DNA from 2 places in the Streptomyces gobiensis genome. Region 2 is predicted to be linked to the other one. Evidence: riboswitches for the same ligand, from Rfam matches in the RefSeq annotation. Region 2 holds a riboswitch; the other holds the start of a gene.
The links. Region 2 has a riboswitch for glycine ahead of gcvT (glycine cleavage system aminomethyltransferase GcvT). Riboswitches for the same ligand answer to the same signal wherever they lie in the genome.
Positions count from the first base shown of each region.

Region 1: linked by a shared signal. The riboswitch ahead of gcvP (aminomethyl-transferring glycine dehydrogenase) and the one ahead of gcvT (glycine cleavage system aminomethyltransferase GcvT) in region 2 are both predicted to bind glycine.

Region 1 covers NZ_CP086120.1:5,530,123-5,533,525, reverse strand. Annotated here, with positions in the region: gene gcvP (aminomethyl-transferring glycine dehydrogenase) at 1-1,182, opposite strand, end outside; glycine riboswitch at 1,371-1,468, opposite strand; gene test1122_RS25755 (PRC-barrel domain-containing protein) at 1,604-1,987, shown strand; gene test1122_RS25750 (DNA polymerase IV) at 1,897-3,369, opposite strand.
Region 2 covers NZ_CP086120.1:4,222,948-4,226,350, forward strand. Annotated here, with positions in the region: gene gcvH (glycine cleavage system protein GcvH) at 39-413, opposite strand; gene gcvT (glycine cleavage system aminomethyltransferase GcvT) at 531-1,670, opposite strand; glycine riboswitch at 1,699-1,816, opposite strand; glycine riboswitch at 1,817-1,922, opposite strand; gene test1122_RS19780 (hypothetical protein) at 2,079-2,708, opposite strand; gene test1122_RS19785 (enhanced serine sensitivity protein SseB) at 2,865-3,403, shown strand, end outside.

The DNA of each region.
Region 1 (3,403 bases), 1.3 Mb from region 2:
GAAGAAGACGCCGTGCACGACCTCGACGCCACCGGCCTTGAGCCCTTCGGCGAGCAGCGCGGCGTATCGGTGCGTACGACGGGCGATGGCGGCCAGCCCGTCCGGGCCGTGGTAGACGGCGTACATGCCCGCCATCACGGCGAGCAGTACCTGGGCGGTACAGATATTGCTGGTGGCCTTCTCCCGGCGGATGTGCTGCTCCCGGGTCTGCAGCGCGAGACGGTAGGCCTTGTTGCCGTCGGCGTCGACGGATACGCCCACCAGGCGGCCGGGCAGACTGCGGGCGAACTGCTCACGCACGGCCATAAAGCCGGCATGCGGGCCGCCGAAGCCCATCGGCACACCGAAGCGCTGGCTGGAGCCCACCGCGATATCGGCACCCAGCTCACCGGGCGAGGTGAGCAGCGTCAGGGAGAGCAGATCGGCGGCGACGGTGACGATCGCGCCCATCTCGTGCGCCTGCTCGATTACGGCACGCGGGTCGCGCACAGCCCCGGAAGCGCCCGGGTACTGCAGCAGCACACCGAAGACGCCCTGCTCGGCGACGTCGGCCGGGATGCCGTTGGTCAGATCCGCGACCACGACCTCGACGCCGGCCGGCTCCGCGCGGGTCTGAATGACAGCGATGGTCTGCGGCAGACAGTCGGCGTCCACCAGGAAGACGCCCTTCTTGACCTTGCCGACGCGCCGGGAGAGCGCCATCGCCTCAGCGGCGGCGGTGCCCTCGTCCAGCAGCGAGGCACCCGACGTCGGCAGGCCGGTCAGATCGGCGACGACGGTCTGGAAGTTGAGCAGCGCCTCCAGGCGGCCCTGGGAGATCTCCGGCTGGTAGGGGGTGTACGCCGTGTACCAGGCCGGGTTCTCCATGACATTGCGGAGGATGACCGGCGGAGTGAAGGTGCCGTAGTAGCCCAAGCCGATCATGGAGTCCAGTACCTGGTTACGCTCGGCGAGGCCGCGTAGCTCGGCGAGGACAGCAGCCTCGCTGCGCGCGCCCGGCAGCCCCAGGGCCTCGGTGCTCTTGATCACATCGGGCACGGCGGCGGCGGTCAGCTCATCCAGCGAGCCATAGCCGACCTGGGCGAGCATCTTGGCCTGGTCCTCGGCATCGGGGCCGATGTGGCGGCGCTCAAAGGGTGTGCCCTGCTCAAGCTCGGCGAGGGAGATGCGGTCTGTGGTCATCTGCGGAGGCCTCCTGGTCTGTGCGACCTGCGAGGGGCACCTTGGCGCGGGTGCCCGGACGGCCTCCCCCTCTGTCATCTCAACCTGAGAGTTTCACCGGCCCGCTGGTCGCGGTCCGGCTTTCACCGTCGGTGAGGAGGGGCTTTGGCACTGTGCCGTCCGTTGCCCGCCCTGCTTTCCAGAGTGACCTCGTCCGTGCGGTACGTGAGCCTGAGAGATTCCGGGGAGGGTTTGCTCCTTCGGCGCCTCCGGCGCTGCCGCCGGAGGACTCTCCCGCATGGGGTCAACAGCCATTTCCGAGCCTACCAGCGACGGGTTCGCAGGGGCTCTGGCCAGGTACTCGACTGGCCAGCAGGATAAAAGTGTCATTTCGTTGTCCTTAGGGACTCTTACGGAGCAATGGCTACCAGTTGGAGGGGCCGTGCAGACCGATATCGATCCACGGAGCCTGATCGGGCACAAGGCTTTTGACCGGGACGGAACCAAGATCGGCACAGTTGACGAGGTGTATCTCGACGATGCCACCGGAGAGCCGGAGTGGGCTGCCGTGCGCACCGGATTCTTCAGCCGTGACGCCTTCGTCCCCCTGGAACCCAGCGAGGTCGTTGACGACACGCTGCGTGTCCCGTTCGAGCGGGCACTTATCAAGGACGCTCCGGACTTCGGCGTGGGCCGCCATCTCTCTCCCGAGCAGGAGCTCCAGCTTTATCACCATTACGGACTGGACTTGCCCAGCGGCGGCGATCCGGCACGCCCGGAATCCGACCAGGGATTCGGCCGTATCGCCGGGTCCGAGGATGACTGACCGGCCGCCGATGCCGCCGTGGCAGGGCCGGGCACCAGTGGCAGCGGCTCGGCCGGGGCGAGCTCGGGGTCGTCTACCGGAAAGGTGCGTACTCTGCCAGGCGCTGAGCCCGGCTGCTCAAAACGCACGGTGACCCGGCCGACTCCGCTGCCCTGGACCCATCCCGGCCCGTACACCGTGTGCCGCACATCCGCCCCTGGCAGCCACCGCTGTGGCCGCCCCCGCGCGGCTACCAGCCCGGCGCCGTGCTCCCTGTCCGCCGCGCGGGGCTCGCTGTCGGACAGCTCCTGATCACCCCTGGTCGGCTCGGCTGTGGCCTGGGCGAAGAGGTCCTCCTGGGTGAAGTCGGCCAGCCCGCTCACGCCCACTCCCAGCAGCCGTACGCCCTCCGTGGTGTCCACCGTCTCGATCAGACGTGCGGCGGCCTCCCGGACGACCGAGGGGTCGTCGGTGGGGCCGCGCAGCGTCTCGGAACGCGTGAGCGTGGCGAAGTCGTAGCGCCGGACCTTGATCACGACGGTGCGTCCCGAGCGCCCGGACGCCCGCAGCCGCTGCGCACAGCGCTCCGCCAGCCGGCCGATCTCCAGCTGGACCCGGGTGCGGTCGGTGACGTCCACCTCGTAGGTGTCCTCGACGGAGACCGATTTCGACTCCCGCTCCGCCACCACCGGCCGGTCGTCGATACCCCTGGCCATGGCATACACCGAGGCCCCATGCGCCTTGCCGAGCAGCCGCAGCAGCTCCGCCTCCCCCGCCGCCGCGGTCTCCCCCACGGTGGTGATCCCGGCCCGCCGCAGGGTCTCGGCGGTGGCCGGTCCGACGCCAGGCAGCGTACGCACCGGGAGGGGGGCGAGCAGTTCCAGCTCCGCACCCGGCTCGATGACCACGAGCCCGTCCGGTTTGGCACGCTCGGAAGCGATCTTCGCGAGCATCTTGGTCCCGGCCAGCCCCACCGAGCCGCTCAGCCCCGTGGCGGCCCGGATCGCGCTGCGCAGTCCTTCCCCTGTCCGCCGTGCGTCGACCGAGGTGGCCGGTGTGCCGCCCGCCTCCAGATCGACGAACGCCTCGTCCAGGCTGAGCGGCTCGACCAGCGGTGACAGCCCGGCGAGCAGCCCCATTACGGTCTCGCTGACCTCCCGGTAGACGGCGAAGCGCGGGGTGAGGTAGGCAGCGTTGGGGCAGCGTCTTCGGGCCTGTGCGGTCGGCATCGCCGAGTGCACTCCGAACCGGCGTGCCTCATACGAGGCCGTCGCGACCACACCACGTGGACCGATTCCTCCGACGATCACTGGCTTCCCGCGCAGACTGGGCTTCGCCGCCTGTTCCACGGCGGCGAAGAACGCGTCCATGTCGAGATGCAGGATCGTCGGTGCGCCTCTCACACCGTCGATGCTGCCCTATGGGTCTGACATCGGC
Region 2 (3,403 bases):
TTTGTTCCGATCGTGGTGTGCCGGGTGTGTGGGCTCAGTTAGCTGGTGAAGGCGGTGTACTCATCGGCGGAGAGCAGATCCTCCGGCTCTTCCGTGATCTTCACCTTGAACAGCCAGCCGCCCTCGAAGGGGGCGGAGTTCACCAGCGCCGGGTCGTCCACGACATCCTGGTTGGTCTCGGTGACCTCACCGGTGACCGGCGCGTAGAGGTCGCTGACCGACTTGGTCGACTCCAGCTCACCGCAGGTCTCACCCGCGGTGATGGTGTCGCCGACCTCGGGGAGCTGGACATAGACGACATCGCCGAGGGCGTTGGCCGCGTGCTCGGTGATACCGACCGTCGAGACGCCGTCCTCGGCGGCCGACAGCCACTCGTGCTCCTTGCTGTAGCGCAGCTGCTGGGGGTTGCTCATGACCTGGATTCTCCCGGATGAAGGGTGGTGGCTGTGAAAGGGGTCTTGACAGGTGGGACGGGCTCTACTGGTTGTACGGCTGTACCTGCTGGCTGTACCGGCGGTGCCTGCTGGGGTTCAGCGCTGCCGCTTGTAGAACGGCAGGGCGACGACCTCGTACGGCTCGTGGGTGCCGCGGATGTCCACGGCGACCCCCTCCGTACCGGGGGCGGCGTGCTCGGCGTCCACGTAGGCCATCGCGATCGGCTTGCCCAGGGTGGGTGAGGGGGCCCCGGAGGTGACCTCGCCGATCACCGTGCCGTCCGCGGCCACCACGGGGTAGCCGGCGCGGGGCACCCGGCGGCCTTCGGCGATCAGGCCCACGAGCTTGCGCGGGGGGCTGGTCTCGGCCCGCTTGGCGGCGGCCTCCAGCGGCGTACGGCCGACAAAGCGGCCGTCGTTTGTTGTCTTCTCGAACTTCACCACCCGGCCCAGACCGGCGTCGAACGGTGTCGTGGCGGTGGTCAGCTCATGCCCGTACAGCGGCATACCCGCCTCCAGGCGCAGGGTGTCGCGGCAGGACAGACCGCACGGCACCAGGCCGGCGTCCTCGCCCGCCTCGGACAGCGCGTTCCACAGCTTCTCGGCGTCAGCCGGGGATACGAAGAGCTCGAAACCGTCCTCGCCGGTGTAGCCGGTGCGCGCGATCAGCGCGGAGACCCCGGCGACCGTGCCCGGCAGGCCCGCGTAGTACTTGAGCCCGTCCAGATCGGCGTCGGTCAGGCTCCGCAGAATTCCGGCCGCCTCGGGGCCCTGCACCGCCAGCAGCGCGTAGGCGTCCCGGTCGTCCCGTACGGCCGCGTCGAAACCCCCCTGGCGGTCGGTGAGCGCGTCCAGCACCACCTGGGCGTTGGCGGCGTTGGCGACCACCATGTACTCCCGCTCGGCGAGGCGGTAGACGATCAGGTCGTCCAGGATGCCGCCGTTCTCGTCGCAGATCATGGTGTAGCGGGCCCGGCCGGGCTTGAGCGCTGACAGATTGCCCACCAGCGCGTAGTCCAGCAGCTCACCGGCGGCGGGCCCGGTCACGGTGATCTCTCCCATATGGGAGAGATCGAAGAGCCCGGCGCGGGTGCGTACCGCGTTGTGCTCATCGCGCTCGCTGCCGTAGCGCAGCGGCATGTCCCAGCCCGCGAAGTCGGTCATGGTCGCGCCGAGCGCGCGATGCACGGAGTCGAGGGCCGTATGGCGGGTGGTGTGACGGGGCGGTTCAGACATTTCTGGCTCCCAGGCAGGGGCGGACACGTCCTCCCCATCTGTCATCGGAACCTGAGAGGTTCGCCGCAGGCCCGTTCGGGCCACGGCTTGCACCTTGGGTGGGGATTCGCGCCTTCCCAGGCGCGAAACCCACTTTTCAGATCTGCCTCACCCGCGCGGTACGGGGCCTGAGAGATTCAAGGGAGGACTTGCTCCTTCGGCGCCCGGCACCCTCGTTGACCAGGGGTGCGGGGACTCTCCCGCGCAGGTTCAAACGGCCGGTATGGAGTTTGCGGGCTCATCATGACATGGGCTACGGGCGGGTGGCCATGCACACGGCCCGCCACCGGTGGGCAGTGGCGGGCCGTGTCCGGGGACACACCGGGGACGCAGACCGGGGACAGACCGGGAGAGGGGAGGGGAATCGGGTCAGCTCGGCAGCTCCGGCAGGTCCAGGTCTGACAGGTCCAGCTCCGGCAGGCCGTCGGTCGGCAGATTGGGGCGATCGGGCCGCTGCGGCGAGTCGCCGGAATTCGGCTGGGGCAGGTTGGCCCCGTCTCCCAGGCCCTGCAGCGCGTCCAGCAGGCTCTTGAGGACGTTTCCCAGCGTGGAGACGAGCTCGTCGAGGAGGTCGTTCGGCTGCGCTCCGGCGCTGACTCCCTTGCTCTGTTTATCCAGCTTGTCGAGCGTGTCCAGCATGGCCTCGACCTCGGCCGTGGACTCGTCGAACTTGCCCATCGGGTCCGTGACGGCCTCGATATGGCGGAGTTCCTTCTTGACGGCCCGGACGTGCTTGGTGACATCCGGCGTACGGCCGTCCTCTTTGGCCCTGACCACCTCACTGAGCAGAGCCATGGTGGCGGATCTGATGTCGCGTGCGGAGTCCATGAGTTCCGCCTGCCGACCGGTCGCATCGGCGCTCAGCAGCGAGGCGTGGGCGGCGGCGCGCAGGGATCGCTCCGCGGATGTCGCGGCGCCCGCGGCCACGGCGGGGCCGAGGACGAGAGCGCCCGCCAGCGCGGCGGCGAGAGCGGCGGAAGCCGTCATGTTCCGGTGCATGGGGCAGCACCTCCAATTCGTCAGAGTGGGAGTTCCACACTTCAACGGGGTTGCACGTTCCGCAACCGGACAGCGGCTGTACGTGACCATCCGGGTTACGCCACCGCCGCTGCCCCTCTTGTCGAGCTTGTCGTGGCCGCGGCTAGGGTTTCGCTTATGACCGCTCCGCAGCAGCCACAGCACTTCGGGCCGGGCCACGGCGGTGGCTGGCCCGGCAATGAGCTGGAGGAAACCCTCGCAGCGTCCCTCGGCGTCCCGGAGGCGGGCGCCCGGCTGCTGGAGGTGCTGGGCCGCAGCAGCCTGTGGGTGCCGCTGCCGGAGGGCGGCGGCCCGGACAGCTCCGACCTCGATCTGCCGACCATGCAGCTGGGTGATGCGCCCTACGTCCCGGTCTACAGCTCCGAGCAGCAGTTCCTGCAGTGCGTACGCACGCCGATGCCGTTCGCCATCGTGTCCGCCCAGGAGCTCGCGCGCGGACTGCCACCGCAGGTCGGTATCGCTGTGAACCCGGAGGGCGCGGTCGGTGTGCCACTGCCCCCGGCGGCGGTCGCGGAGCTGTGCAAGGACGGCGGCGCCGAGCGTATCCCCGGGGCACCGAGCGGCGCCCGAATGCGGCTGTTCGAGCCGGACTGGCAGGAGGACCCGGTGGACTTCCTCACGGCCGCCGCGGGCGAGTTCGCGATGTTCCCGCCGGT